DNA from 3 places in the Rhodopseudomonas sp. WA056 genome. Region 2 is predicted to be linked to each of the others. Evidence: riboswitches for the same ligand, from Rfam matches in the RefSeq annotation. Region 2 holds a riboswitch; each other region holds the start of a gene.

Region 1 (4,758 bases), on a different contig from region 2:
CGAACACCGGCGGATTGGCGTTGGCGGCGGCGATCTCGGCCGGATCGGTCATCGCCACCAGTCTGTTCAGCGTCGAGCTCATAGTTTGCCTGCGAGCACGTCGGAGAGATCGGCGACGTCGGTGAGCAGCCGCGAAGCGGCGCGCAGCAGCGGCACCGCAAGGATCGCCCCGGTGCCTTCGCCGAGCCGCAGCCGCAGATCGAGCAGCGGCGCGGCATCCATCGCCTGCAGCGCGAGATCGTGGCCGCGCTCGGCGGAGCGGTGGGCGAATACGCAATAGTCGCGGGCTTCCGGCGCCAGCCGCACCGCGACCAGCGCCGCGGCGGTGGCGATGAAGCCGTCGACGATCACCGGACGGCGCTGCGCGGCGGCGCCCAGCACCGCGCCGGCCATCATGGCGATCTCCAGCCCGCCGAATTCGGCCAGCACTTCGAGCGGTGCGGTGGCGGTGCTGCGCATCGCCGCCTTTTCGATCGCCGCCTTCTTCTTGACCATCCCGTCGGCGTCCTGGCCGGCGCCGATGCCGATGCTCTGGTCGAGCGGGGCCGGACCGAGCCGATGCAGCAGCAACGACGATGAAGCCGTATTGCCGATCCCCATTTCGCCGAGCGCGATCACGTCCGCGCCCGCAGCGATCTCGGCACGCGCCAGCTCGGCGCCGCGATCGAGCGCCTGGCAGGCCTCCGCGATGCTCATCGCCGGCTGACGCGCCGCGTTGGCTGTTCCCATCCGGATCTTGGCGTCGATCAGGTCGGGATGTTTCGGCAGTTCGGCGGCGACGCCGGCATCGATCACCCGGACATCGACATGGTTGGCCGCCGCGAACGCATTGGCGGTGGCCTTGCCGGCCAGATAGGTCATCACCATCGCCACCGTCACGGCGGACGGATATTGCGACACGCCTTCTTCGGTCAGGCCGTGGTCGCCGGCGAACACCATCAGCACCGCGTTGTCGGCGCGCGGCGGCTGCGGATGTCGCATCAAAGCCAGCTCGATCGCGAGGTCTTCGATCCGCCCGAGCGAGCCGAGCGGCTTGGCCTTGCCGTCCACCCGCGCCCGCAAGGTTGCTTTCAGCGTCGGGTCGACCGGGGTGATCGAGGGCGGCTGCCAGGTGACGAGGGTGTCGGTCGGCATCGGATGGTCCTTTGGTTCGGCAAGGCGCGCAACTGACGTAACCGCGCAAGTCCGGTCAACACCACCTTCGCGTTGTTGACCCGCAACAGCGTCGCAGCTAGCGTGCGCCGCGATGGTCCTTCCGTAAGGAAGGTGAAAAGGGAAGCCGGTGGGAGACGCGGTGCGTCTCGATCCCGGAGCTGCCCCCGCAACTGTAAGCGACGAGCCATCGCCGAGGCCACTGGGAAATCCTGGGAAGGCGGCGAATGGCGGCGACTCGCGAGCCAGGAGACCTGCCATCGCGTATTGTGCTTTGAAGGCGTCGTCGGGGCGGGGTGCACCGGACGGAAGCAGTGCGGACGGCAAAGGCCTCTCCCGCGCGTTCCGACAAAGCTCGATAGCTGACGCGATGATTCGAGCCCGATGGATTCCGAGCCCCATGCCGATGTGAGCGCCGATCCGCCGCGCGTGCTGCCTGGCGCGCCGGTGATGGTCAGCGTCTGCACCACCTGCAAGACGATCGACGGCGTCGCCGTCGGCGCTCCGATGCTGGAGGCGGTCCGCGCCGCGCTGGCGGACGCCGGTTCGGTGCAGGTGCGCGCCGTGCAGTGTCTGTCCGCGTGCAAGCGCGCCGCGACTGTCGCGGTGTCGAGTGCGGGCGGCTACACCTTCGTGTTCGGCGATCTCGACGGTGCCAGCGGCGCCGACGCGGTGGCGACGTTCGTGGCCTCCTATCAGGATAGTCACTACGGCCTGGTGCCATGGCGGCAGCGTCCGGAACTCCTGCGCAAGAGCACGCTCGTCCGCCTGCCGCCGCCGCAATGGTCGCCCGACGATGGGCGGGCGCCGGCATGAGCGCGCTGATCTCCACCCTGGTGCTCGGCGGCGCGCGTTCCGGCAAATCGGTGTTCGGCGAACGGCTGGTCACCAGCAGCGGCCACGCTAAGATTTATCTGGCCACCGCGACCGCCAGCGACGACGAAATGTCCGACCGGATCGCGCATCACCGCGCCCGCCGCGGCGATGGCTGGACCACGATCGAGGAGCCGCTTGGGCTGGTCGATGCGCTGACCCAGCATGCCGGCCGTGGCCGCGCGGTGCTGGTCGATTGCCTGACGCTGTGGCTGTTCAATCTGATGGAAGCCGGTCGCGATCCCGAGGTCGAGGCGAGGCGGCTGGCGCGCTATCTCGGCGTCGCCGCCGGTCCGATCGTGCTCGTCTCCAACGAAGTCGGCCTCGGCCTGGTGCCGGAGACGCCGCTCGGCCGCGCCTTCCGCGACGCGCAGGGCCGTCTCAACCAGACCGTCGCCGCAGCCGTGCCCGACGTCGCCTTCATCGCCGCCGGCCTGCCGCTGTGGCTGAAACGCCAAACAGGAGAGTAGTTCATGACCGACCGCGTTCCCGTCACGGTGCTCACCGGTTTTCTTGGCGCCGGCAAGACTACGCTGCTGCGCGCGCTGCTCAATCAGTCGAGCGGCCGCCGCATCGCGGTGATCGTCAATGAATTCGGCGATGCCGGTTTCGACGGCTCGCTGGTCGAGGATTGCGGCGCGTCGGTGTGCGCACCGGGCGACATCGTCGAGCTGACCAACGGCTGCATCTGCTGCACCGTGGCCGATGATTTCATCCCGACCATGGAGAAGCTGCTGAACCGAGACACGCCGCTCGACGCGATCGTGATCGAGACCTCCGGCCTGGCGCTGCCGCAGCCTCTCCTCAAGGCGTTCGCCTGGCCGGCAGTGAAGACCCGCGCCACCGCCGACGGCGTCGTCACGGTGGTCGACGCGCTGGCGCTGAGCGAAGGGCGCGTGCCGCTCGACGACGACGCCGTGAAGGCGCAGCGCGACGCCACGCATGACGATCCGATCGAGGAAGTGTTCGAGGATCAGCTCGCCTGCGCCGATCTGGTGGTGCTGTCGAAGAGCGATTTGGTGGCGCCCGATCAGCTTGCCGCGCTCGAGGCCAAGCTGGCGAGCCGGGTACGGCCGAACGTCCGCATCGTGCGGTCGCATGGCACGCTGGCGCCGTCGGTGCTGATCGGGCTCGATGCCGAAGCCGAGAATGATCTTGCATCCCGCACTGGCCATCACGCCGAAGGCGAGGAACACGATCACGATGATTTCGACTCGCTGGTGATCACCCCGCAGCCGGCGGAGACGCTGGACGCCATGAAGGCGCGGGTCGGCGATGCGCTCGGGCTCGACGGCGTGCTGCGCGTCAAGGGCCATGCCCGTGTCGCCGGCAAGCCGGCCCCGGTCGTGGTGCAGGCGGTCGGCTCGCGGATCGATCTCGCTTTCGCCCGTCCCGACGCCGAGCGCCCGGACCATCTGGTGGTGATCGGCCTCAAAGGCTTCGATGCCGACGCCGCCCGCCGCGCGCTGGCGGGGTAGTTCATGTCGTCTTCCGTCATTGCGAGCGAAGCGAAGCAATCCAGGAGCTCCGGACCGGGAGCTGGATTGCTTCGTCGCTTCGCTCCTCGCAATGACGGGGAGAGCGCGGTGCTCGTGCCACCAAGGCCCCTCGTATGCACCTGAAGCTCGACACCAGCGTCAGCATCGACGACGGCGACGTTGCGCGCGATCTTGGTCAGGCGACGGCCGATATCGTGGTGCTGTCGGCGGCCGACAGCGATCTGGCAGCGTTCGGCGCGGCGCGCGACGCGATGCCGGACGACTATCCGACCCTCCAGCTCACCAATTTCCTGGCGCTCGGCCATCCGGCGTCGGTTGATCTCTATGTCGAGCGCACGCTGGCGAAGGCCAAGCTGGTCATCCTGCGGATGCTTGGCGGCGAGGCCTATTGGCCGCACGGCGTCGACAGCCTGCGGCGCGATGCGCTGGCGCGTGGCGCACAGTTCGTCTGCATTCCGGGTGAGATGGAGTGGAACGCGGAGCTGGCTGCGCGCAGCACCGCCGATCTCGACGACGCTCACGCGCTGTGGCGCTATTGCAGTGAGGGTGGTGCCGACAATATTCGCCTGGCGCTGCGCTACGCCGCCTGGATGATCCTGCGTGACGACTGCCCGCCGCCGCCGCGGCCGATGCCGGCCGCTGGTTTCTGGCCGGCCGAGCCGCCCCCATCGCAGCGCCGCCGCGCGCTGGTGATCTTCTATCGTGCCCTGGCGGCGAGCGGCGATACCGCGGCGATTGCGGCGCTGCGTGACGCTCTCGCCGCGCGTGACTTCGATCCAACCTGCATCTTCGTGACCAGCTTGAAGGATGCGCGCTCGATCGCATTCCTGCGCAGCGTGCTGACCGCGACGCCGCCGGACGTCATCATCAACGCCACCGCGTTTGCGACCGCCACCGCCACGGACGACTCCGGGGTACTGGCGTCGGCGGACTGCCCGATCCTGCAGGTGGCGCAGGCCGGGGTGACGCGCGAGCATTGGGAGCAATCCGGCCGCGGTCTCAATCCGCGCGACCTCGCCATGCATGTCGTGCTGCCCGAGGTCGACGGCCGTGTCTTCGCCGGCGCCGTGGCGTTCAAGCAGCGCGGCGGCGACGCCGAATTCGCTCCCACCGTGTATCAGCCGCTGCGGGACCGGATCGACGCGGTGGCGGACCTGGCGCAGGCCTGGGTGCGGCTGCGGCATTTGAAACGTGATCAGCGCCGTGTCGCGATCATTCTGGCCAACTATCCGAA
Region 2 (4,758 bases):
GGGGCCGGTGCTGCGGGAGCGGACGCCGGATCTGTCGAAGATCAAGAGCATCGTCCTGCATACCAGCCATCACACCCACTATGTGATCGGCACCGGTGCCAACGATCCGCAGAAGATGGACCCGACCGCGAGCCGCGAAACGCTCGACCACTCGATCATGTACATCTTCGCCGTCGCGCTCGAAGACGGCGGCTGGCATCACGAGCAGTCCTACGCGCCTGAGCGTGCGGCGCGGCCTGCCACGATCGCGCTGTGGCACAAGGTGTCGACGGTGGAAGATCCGGAATGGACGCGGCGCTATCACAGCCGCGATCCGAAGGAGAAGGCGTTCGGCGCCCGCGTCGTGGTCACCCTCGACGACGGATCGATCGTCGAGGATCAGATCGCCGTCGCCGATGCGCATCCGTTCGGGCGCCGGCCGTTCCGCCGCGAGCAGTATGTCGGCAAGTTCCGCACCCTGGCGGACGGCGTCGTCGAGCAGTCGGAGCAGGACCGTTTCCTCGAACTCGTCGACCGGCTGCCCGAGTTGAGCTCGGCCGAGCTCGGCGGACTGAGCTTCGCTGTCGCGCCGTTCCGGCTCGGGGTGGCGTCGCCGGCCGGCATCTTCGATTGGAAGTCCGGATCGTAAGCTGGGGCCGAACAATTCTAATCACCAGGGAGGAAGCAATGACAGACCACGCGATTGCGCGTCACAGCGCTCCGCCGAAGAAGTCCGTCGCGTTGTCCGGCGTCATCGCCGGCAACACCGCGCTGTGCACGGTCGGGCGAACCGGAAACGATCTGCACTATCGGGGGTACGACATTCTCGACATGGCGGAGACCTGCGAGTTCGAAGAGATCGCGCATCTTCTGGTGCACGGGTCCCTGCCGACGGTCGCGGAACTGGCCGCCTACAAGGCCAGACTGCGAAGCCTGCGCGGGCTGCCGGCGGCGGTGCGCAGTGCCCTCGAAGCACTGCCGGCGGCGGCGCATCCGATGGATGTGATGCGCTCCGGGGTGTCCTCGCTCGGCTGCGTTCTGCCGGAAGCGGGCGACCTCAATCATCCGGGGGCGCGTGACATTGCCGACCGGCTGTTGGCCTCGTTCGGCTCGATGCTGCTGTACTGGTACCACTTCGCCCACACCGGCCGCCGCATCGAGGTCGAGACCGACGACGACAGCATCGGCGGTCACTTTCTGCATCTGCTGCACCGGACCAAACCGCGAGAGTCCCACGTCCGCGCGATGCATACTTCGCTGAACCTGTATGCCGAGCACGAGTTCAACGCCTCGACCTTCACGGCGCGCTGCATCGCCGGGACCGGCGCCGACTTCTACTCGGCGATCGCCGGCGCGATCGGAGCGCTGCGTGGTCCCAAGCACGGCGGCGCCAACGAAGCGGCGTTCGAAATCCAGAAGCGATACGCGACTCCCGAGGAGGCGGAGGCCGACATCCGCCGTCGAGTGGCTGCGAAGGAGGTGGTGATCGGGTTCGGCCACCCGGTCTACACCATCGCCGACCCGCGCAACCGCGTGATCAAGGAAGTCGCGCGGCGGCTTTCGGTCGAGGCCGGATCGGTGAAGATGTTCGAGATCGCCGACCGGATCGAGGCGGTGATGCACGAATCCAAGAAGATGTTTGCCAATCTCGACTGGTTCAGCGCCGTCTCCTATCACGCGATGGGCGTGCCGACCTCGCTGTTCACGCCGTTGTTCGTGATCTCACGGACGGCGGGATGGAGCGCCCACATCATCGAGCAGCGGCAGGACAACAAGATCATCCGCCCGACCGCGAACTACGTCGGACCGGAGAATCGTCTGTTCGTGCCGATCGAACAACGCGGCCACGCGCCGTCTTCTTGTCATGCCTGAAAGTGAAACCATGCCGTATCTCGTTGCTGCCGATCTCCCCACCGACCCCGCAGGCGTGCGGTTCCGCTCGCTGATCGAGCGCGGCGGCATCGTCCGGATGCCGGGCGCGCACAATGGCATGGCCGCACTGCAGGCGCGTGCCGCCGGCTTCGAGGCGTTGTATCTGTCGGGCGCCGCGATGACCGCGTCGATGGGGATTCCCGACCTCGGGATGATCACGGTCGACGAGGTGGCGTTCTTCATCCGGCAGATCGCGCGGGCAGGCGGCCTTCCCACCCTGGTCGATGGCGACACCGGGTACGGCGAGGCCCTCAACGTCATGCACATGGTCCGCACCTTCGAGGATGCCGGCGCGGGGGCGGTTCATATCGAGGATCAGCTCCTGCCGAAGAAGTGCGGCCATCTCAACGACAAGAAGCTCGCCGACGCGAACGACATGGCCGCCAAGGTCGCCGCCGCGGCGAAGGCGCGACGACATCTCTATCTGATCGCACGGACTGACGCGGCGGCGAGCGAAGGCATCGACGGCGCGGTGGCGCGCGCCAGGCTGTACATCGAGGCCGGAGCCGACGCGATCTTTCCCGAGGCGCTGACCACGGCCGAGATGTTCCGCGAATTCGCTGCTCGGATGCCGGGCGTGCCGCTGCTCGCCAACATGACCGAATTCGGCCGGACTCCGTTCTTCACCGCCGACGAGTTTCAGCAGATGGGCTACCGGATGGTGATCTGGCCGGTGTCGTCGCTGCGCGTCGCCAACAAGGCGCAACAGAAGCTCTATGCGACGTTGCGGCGGGACGGCAGCACGCAAGCGATGCTCGGCGAGATGCAGACCCGCGCCGAGCTGTACGACACGCTCGGGCTCGACCGCTTCGAGGCGCTGGATGCGTCGATCGTTCGATCGATCGCGCCGGCGTCGGCCGGATCATAGGCGAGAGACGGAATCGGCGGGTAGCAAGCCGATGTCGCGTCCCGAGCGGCGGAAGCTGATAGCTCCGGTTCGGTAGGACAGAGTCTTTCTGCCTGTTGCTGCGCGTCTTGCGCGGGGGAAACTAATTAGTTGAGATGATCGAAGCGTGGATCGCTTGACAGCCTTGGATCATCCTCGCCATAGTGATCGCCGTCGAGGTTCTTCGGATCGTATCGTCCGGAGCTAAGAGGGAAGCCGGTGCAAGGCCGGCGCTGCCCCCGCAACTGTCAGCGGCGAGCCGACGTTCAGCAAAGCCACTGGGAGCGATCCCGGGAAGGTCGAACGAAGGCGATGACCCGCGAGCCAGGAGACCTGCCTCGTCGAACGAAACGTCCACGGGCGGGGTGCCCCGGTGGTGCGCTTGTGGCCCCGCCGTGCTTGCGGTTCGGGGAATCATGCCGCGTCGCTAGGCCTTGCCCCCAACTTTTGGGGTTGAGCCATGTCTTCTCTCACAACTACTACGTCTCTTGCCGTCGCCACACTCGGCACACCGCGGATCGGGCCGCGGCGCGAGCTGAAATCCGCACTCGAAAGTTTCTGGGCCGGCAAGTCGACGGAAGCCGACCTGCTGCGAGTTGCGGCCGCGTTGCGCGCGGCGAACTGGGCGCGGCAAAAAGCGCGCGGCGTCAGCGTGATTCCGTCGAACGACTTCTCGCTCTACGATCAGGTCCTCGACACCAGCGTGATGGTCGGCGCGATTCCCGAGATCTATGGGTGGAGAGGGGGGCCGGTCTCACTTGCTACCTATTTCGCCATGGCGCGCGGCACCCAGGCCGAAATCGCAGGGCATGGTTGCGCCAATGGTCATCACCACGGCGATTCTGCACCGCAGGGCGTCCCGGCGCAGGAGATGACCAAGTGGTTCGACACCAACTACCACTACATGGTGCCTGAATTTTCCGCCGGGCAGAGCTTCCAGCTCGTATCGCTCAAGCCGCTCGAGGAATATCGCGAGGCCAAGGCGCTCGGCTACGACACCCGTCCGGTGCTGCTCGGGCCGGTCACCTATCTGAAGCTCGGCAAGTGCGCGGATGCCGACTTCGACGTCCTGTCGCTGCTGTCGAAGCTGGTGCCGGTCTACATCGAGATCCTCGGCCGGCTCGCGGCGGAGGGGGCGAAGTGGGTTCAGCTCGACGAGCCGGCGCTGGTGCTCGATCTCGACGATCGCGAGCGCCTGGCGTTTCGCGATGCCTACGGCCAGATCGCGCGCGAGCTGCCGCATCTCGATATCATGCTGACGACCTATTTCGGCGGGCTCGGCGACAATCTCGAGACCGCGCTGGCGCTACCGATCGCGGGTCTGCATCTCGACCTGGTGCGGGCGCCGAAGCAGATCAACGCTGTGATCGCGAAGGGTCCGAAGGATCTGGTGCTGTCGCTCGGCATTATCGACGGGCGCAATGTCTGGCGCGCTGATTTGCCCGATCTGCTCGATCGCCTCGAACCGATCGTGCAGCAGCGTGGGCTCGACCGCGTGCAACTGGCGCCGTCGTGTTCGCTGCTGCATGTGCCGGTCGATCTCGAACTCGAAGCCGGCCTCGATCCGGACCTGAAGAGCTGGCTGTCGTTCTCGCTGCAGAAGATGGGCGAGCTGTCGACACTGGGCAGGGCCTTGAGCGGCGACCGGGCCGCGGTGCACGACCAGTTGTCCGCCTCGGCCAAGGCGGCCGCGACGCGGCGCAAGTCGCCCAAAGTGCACGACGTCGCGGTGATCGGCCGCGCCGCGGCGGTGACCGACGCGATGATCCATCGCAACAGCGGGTTTGCTGCGCGTGCGACATTGCAGCATCAGCGGCTACAGCTGCCGGCGTTTCCGACTACCACGATCGGGTCGTTTCCGCAGACCGCCCAGATCCGCCAGGTCCGCGCCGCTCATGCCAAGGGCGCGATCTCGGATGCGGACTACAACACGTTCCTGCGCGGCGAGACCGCCCGGGCGA
Region 3 (4,758 bases), on a different contig from region 2:
TGTCCGACAGGTTGATCGCGCAGAAATCGTGGCCGAGCGGCGCGCCGATCCGCGCCGCGGCGGCGAACATCGCGCTGATGCCGGGCAGGATGCGGATGTCGAGCTCGCGCCACGACGGATCGCCGGCTTCGATCGCTTCGAACAGCGCCGCCGCCATCGCGAACACGCCGGGATCGCCGGAGGAGACGATGACGACATGGCGACCCTCGGCCGCCAGCCGCAGCGCGAAGCCGGCGCGATCGAGCTCTTCGCGGTTATCAGACGCGTGCCGCTGCAAGCCTTCACGCTCAGCGACGCGCGCCACATAGGGCGCGTAGCCGACGATGTCGGTGGCGCGCGCCAGCGCTGCGCTGACTTCGGGGGTGATCAGTTCCTGCGCGCCGGGCCCGAGGCCCGCGACGACGACAGATCCGGTCATGGCCGTCGTCCCTGTCCGTGGACCAGCACGATCGAGAAGTAAGGCGCGTCGTCGGTGGTCTTGTCGGCGAGCGGCATCACGACCTGATCGTCCATCGCGCCGCGCTCGACATAGATCGCGCGATCGAGCAGGCCGGCGTCGTCGAGCGCGCGGCGCACCTTCGGCAGATTGCGGCCGAGCTTCATGATCACGATTGCATCGCCGGTGGCGAGCGCCGCCTTCAGCCGCGCTGGTCCGAGCGTTGCCGGCACCACGCAGAGCACGTCGTCGCCATAGGTGATCGGCGTGCCGCTCGCAGTCCAGCATGCCGCCATGCCGGAGATGCCCGGCACGACTTCGACGCGGATGCGCGGCGCCAGCCGGCTGTGCAGATGCATGAACGAGCCGTACAAAAAGGGATCGCCTTCACACAGCACGACGACGTCGCGGCCTTGCGCGATGTGGTCGGCGAGCCGCGCGACGCATTGTTCGTAGAAGCTGCGCAGCGTCGCCGCATAGGCCGGATCGTCGAGTGCGATCTCGGTCGTCACCGGATAGTCCATCGGTTCTTCGATCACGCCCTCCGGCAGCAGGCCATCGGCGATGCGGCGGGCGTGGCCGGGGCGTCCGGCTTTGCGGAAATACGCCACCACCTTGGCGCCACCGATCAGCCGCGCAGCGCGGACGCTCATCAGGTCTGGTGCGCCTGGGCCGACGCCGACGCCGTAGATCGTCGGTGTGCTCATTCGCGTTCGCTCGCCAGCGCGTTGATCGCCGCAGCCGTCATCGCGCTGCCGCCGCGCCGGCCGCGCACGATCACGCAAGGCGAGGGTGAGTCCGTCAGCAGCGCGTCCTTGGATTCGGCGGCGCCGACGAAGCCGACCGGGATGCCGATAATGGCCGCGGGCCGCGGTGCGCCGGGCTCGGCGAGAATTTCGAGCAGGCGGAACAGCGCGGTTGGCGCGTTGCCGATCGCGACCACAGCGCCCTGCATCCGGTCGCGCCACAGATCGACGGCGGCGGCCGATCGGGTGGTGCCGAGCTTTGCAGCGAGGGCAGGAACGTCAGGATGGTTCAGCGTGCAGATCACTTCGTTGTCGGCCGGAAGCCGCTTGCGGGTGACGCCATTGGCGACCATCTGCGCGTCACACAGGATCGGCGCGCCGGCCTGCAGCGCGGCGCGGCCCGCCGCGACGAAGTCGGGCGTGAACGCGATGTCGCCGGCGACTTCGACCATGCCGCTGGCGTGGATGATGCGCACCGCGATCTTCTCCTCGTCGGGCGTGAATCGATCGAGCGCGGCTTCGGCGCGGATGATGGAGAACGACTGACGATAGATCGCGTCGCCGTCTCGTTCGTAGGCGTAAGTCATCGGGCGGCGTCCTCGATCAGCTCGGGGAGAAGGGATGGGGGCTGCTCTGTGTCGGCGACCGCGCTGTCGCTTGAAGTCTCCATCGCGGAGATGCTGAGCCCCGCGGCGAGGGCGAACTGCATCAGGATGGCGCGTGCGGCATCGCCAGCACGCTGAATGTACAGCCTGTTCAGGCGACGGAGCGTCGTGGGGGGCAGGTTGGTGATCAGTTCGCTCGGAACACCGGGCTGCTCGCGAGAGCTGAGGACCGCGAAGGCTATCCGCCGGCTGCCGGCGAACGCGGTGATCGCTTCGACGGCTTCACGGCAAAGATCCGCCTGATCCGGCAGTACGATCAGGATCGCGCGCAGCAGCGACGAATCGAGCGAGCGATCACATGCCTGCGCAGCGAAGGAGGCGAGGTCGCTGGTGTGCAGACGGTCGGCGTCACCGGTCCACGCCTCAGCGAAGGCTGCCAGCGTCTCGGCGCAGGGCGACAGCACCGCGATCTCGGCGGCGTCCGGCGGAAGCGACGGCTGAGAACCGGCAATGACACCGGGATGGAGCGCAGTGGGCGGCATCGCGCCGAATCTCGTCGGTTGGCCATCGCGGGCGATGGCTCAAAACCGGCGAACGGACCTGCACTCCGGACCGCCGAAAGACATCCCGGGGCACCCCGCCCGAAACGACGTCATCATAGCAGGCGACGGCAGGTCTCCTGGCTCACGGGTCGTCGCCGATGCAGCCTTCCCGGAAGTTATCCAGTGGCGTGTTGCGTCGGCTCGCCGTTTACAGTTGCGGGGGCAGCTTCGGCTCGGCCGCTGCGGGCAGCGGCCTTCCGATATTCCCTCTTCGTCCTGTCGAGGACAGGACACCGTCGGCGCGCGATGTTTGGGACGGAAACGGCGAACTGTCAATCGACCTTCACGACCAGTTTGCCGGCCTCCCGCGTCCATCAAATTCGCGCCAGCTTGATCAGGATCAAAGCGAGTCGCCCGAGGCGTCCGGAGCCCGCGCTGAAGCGCGGCGACTGCTGTCGATTGCGGCACGCAGCAGCGCCGCTGCCCGGAACGGCGCGTGCAGCGCCTTGCTGAACGGCAGCGCGGCGAACAGGCCAAACACCAGCCCGAGATGGGCGGTGAGCAGCGGCGCCATCGCGGGCGTGCTGCGGAAGCCGAGCACCGCAAGCCCGCTGGCGCCGACCAGGGCCAGCAAGACGAGAAACGCGACGTTGAGCTTGGTCTCGCCGCGGTCGCTCGACGCGCGGTCGGCCCGCGCTTCCAGTGCCAGCAGCCCGACTGCACCCACGGTCATCGTCACGCCGCCGACGAGCCCGAGCATCACCGGCAGGCTGGCGAGCGGGTAGGGCGCCATCACGCCCAGCAGGTGATGATAAGCGGAAGCCGCGATCGTCGACAGGCCGCTGAGCACGAAGCCGCCGGCAGTCAGGTGATGCAAGATCCGTCGCCGCTGCGAGGTTCGCTCATCATGGTCATGGCAGCCGGGTCCGCCGCCGCCGAGGTGGCGCAGCGTGATGATGTCGGAGAGGGCAACCGGCAGCGCGCGCACGATCTCGCTGATCGTCGTCTTTGGCGCGATCGTGCGCCAGTATCGCAAAGTCGCCAGCGTGATCGCAATCACTGCCCACGCGAACGTGCCGCCCGCGAGCCCGGCCATCGCCGGCCACGGCAGCACGCGATAGAACGCGCCTTCGCCAGCGTATGTCGTCCGTAATGCTTCTGGTGAGCCCGTGCCCAGCACCAGCGCGAAGGTGATCAGCAGCGCGAGCGCGACGGTGGCGGGCACGGCGAGCGATGAGGCGCGAAAGGCGCGACCGAGCGCGGGCGGCCACAGATGGTCGGCATAGGAGCGCTGCCGAAGATCGGCGAACGTCGCCGGCAGGTTGACGGCGAACGGATGTGGTGGTGCGTATTGGCAATCATGCCAGCAGCCCTGGCAGTTGTGGCACAGGTTCGACAGGTAGCTGACGTCGCTCAGGCTGAAGTTGTGCTTGCCGTCGATCGCTGGAAACACCGGGCAGAGCCCATCGCAATACATGCAGGCGCTGCAGATCCGCAGCACGCGCTCGGCTTCGAGCATCGGATCAGCCGCGGACATGGCGCGCTGCCTCCTCACCTGCGATCTGGCCGAATACTGCCGATAGGGTGATGCCGAGCCCGGCGAGATAGCCGCGGCGCAGCACATTCGCAGCCATGATCATGCCGGCCGCGAACAGGTCGTCGTGGCGGCGACCGTCGGCCTGGACCACCCGCATCGTTGCATCCACCTTGATGCCGTAGTGCACGAACGTCAGCCCCGGCCGCATCGGATAGGCGGCAAATGGTGGCTCCGCGATGGTACGCGCGGCGTTGGCCGGGGCGGCATTGAAGTCCTCGATGCTTTGCAACAGAGCCGTGGGATCGATCTGCAGCGCGGCAGCTAGTTCGCCGAGGTTCGGCGCAGTGACTGGCGCCAGGGCGGATGGCGCGGCACGGGCGAGGCCTTGGGTATCGAGCACCAGATAAGCGATCTGGCCTGGGCAGGCGGCGATCCTTGGTCCCCATTTGGCGTAGTGCGTCGGCTGGGATCCGGCCCCTACGACGTCGATGCGAGCACCGGATCGATCGACAACGACGCCGAGTGGAATCGACGTGATCCGGGTCACGATGCCGCCATCGAATTGCGGCCCGCGCGCATCGACCGGAACGACATGGCATGTAGTCGGATCGCCGATCGCACAGCCGCCGGCCCCGATCAGCAGATCGAGCAGGCGGCCGTCGGCATAAGGCGTGCCGCGGACCATCCAGCCCTCGGCAGTGCTGCCGAAATTGGCGCGCAGCCACGCCGGGTCGGCGCCCGCGCCTCCGGCGCAGACGACGACACTGCGCGTGCGGATTGGGGCGTCAGTGCCGGTGCTACGCACGTTGACGGTCCAGCCGCTGCCCTCGCTGTGGAGAATCGATCGGACCTCGCTGTCGTAGTTGATTGCGATGCCTAATCGCTCGGCAGA

Evidence for each region. Region 2 has a riboswitch for cobalamin ahead of metE (5-methyltetrahydropteroyltriglutamate--homocysteine S-methyltransferase). Riboswitches for the same ligand answer to the same signal wherever they lie in the genome.
Region 1: it holds a riboswitch for cobalamin, as region 2 does, so the genes downstream of both, DU475_RS18600 (DUF1636 domain-containing protein) here and metE (5-methyltetrahydropteroyltriglutamate--homocysteine S-methyltransferase) in region 2, are expected to answer to the same signal.
Region 3: it holds a riboswitch for cobalamin, as region 2 does, so the genes downstream of both, DU475_RS22135 (hypothetical protein) here and metE (5-methyltetrahydropteroyltriglutamate--homocysteine S-methyltransferase) in region 2, are expected to answer to the same signal.

What each region holds. Positions count from the first base shown of each region.
Region 1 covers NZ_QPFS01000110.1:11,261-16,018, reverse strand. The annotation lists partial or broken gene DU475_RS18610 (nitroreductase family protein) at 1-82, opposite strand, end outside; gene cobT (nicotinate-nucleotide--dimethylbenzimidazole phosphoribosyltransferase) at 79-1,134, opposite strand; cobalamin riboswitch at 1,231-1,428, shown strand; gene DU475_RS18600 (DUF1636 domain-containing protein) at 1,537-1,968, shown strand; gene cobU (bifunctional adenosylcobinamide kinase/adenosylcobinamide-phosphate guanylyltransferase) at 1,965-2,495, shown strand; gene cobW (cobalamin biosynthesis protein CobW) at 2,499-3,503, shown strand; gene cobN (cobaltochelatase subunit CobN) at 3,638-4,758, shown strand, end outside.
Region 2 covers NZ_QPFS01000024.1:3,687-8,444, forward strand. The annotation lists gene DU475_RS07305 (MmgE/PrpD family protein) at 1-628, shown strand, start outside; gene prpC (bifunctional 2-methylcitrate synthase/citrate synthase) at 667-1,851, shown strand; gene prpB (methylisocitrate lyase) at 1,862-2,779, shown strand; cobalamin riboswitch at 2,958-3,152, shown strand; gene metE (5-methyltetrahydropteroyltriglutamate--homocysteine S-methyltransferase) at 3,258-4,758, shown strand, end outside.
Region 3 covers NZ_QPFS01000169.1:1,352-6,109, reverse strand. The annotation lists gene cobJ (precorrin-3B C(17)-methyltransferase) at 1-418, opposite strand, end outside; gene DU475_RS22145 (precorrin-2 C(20)-methyltransferase) at 415-1,143, opposite strand; gene DU475_RS22140 (precorrin-8X methylmutase) at 1,140-1,769, opposite strand; gene DU475_RS22135 (hypothetical protein) at 1,766-2,329, opposite strand; cobalamin riboswitch at 2,440-2,642, opposite strand; gene tcuB (tricarballylate utilization 4Fe-4S protein TcuB) at 2,730-3,866, opposite strand; gene tcuA (FAD-dependent tricarballylate dehydrogenase TcuA) at 3,853-4,758, opposite strand, start outside.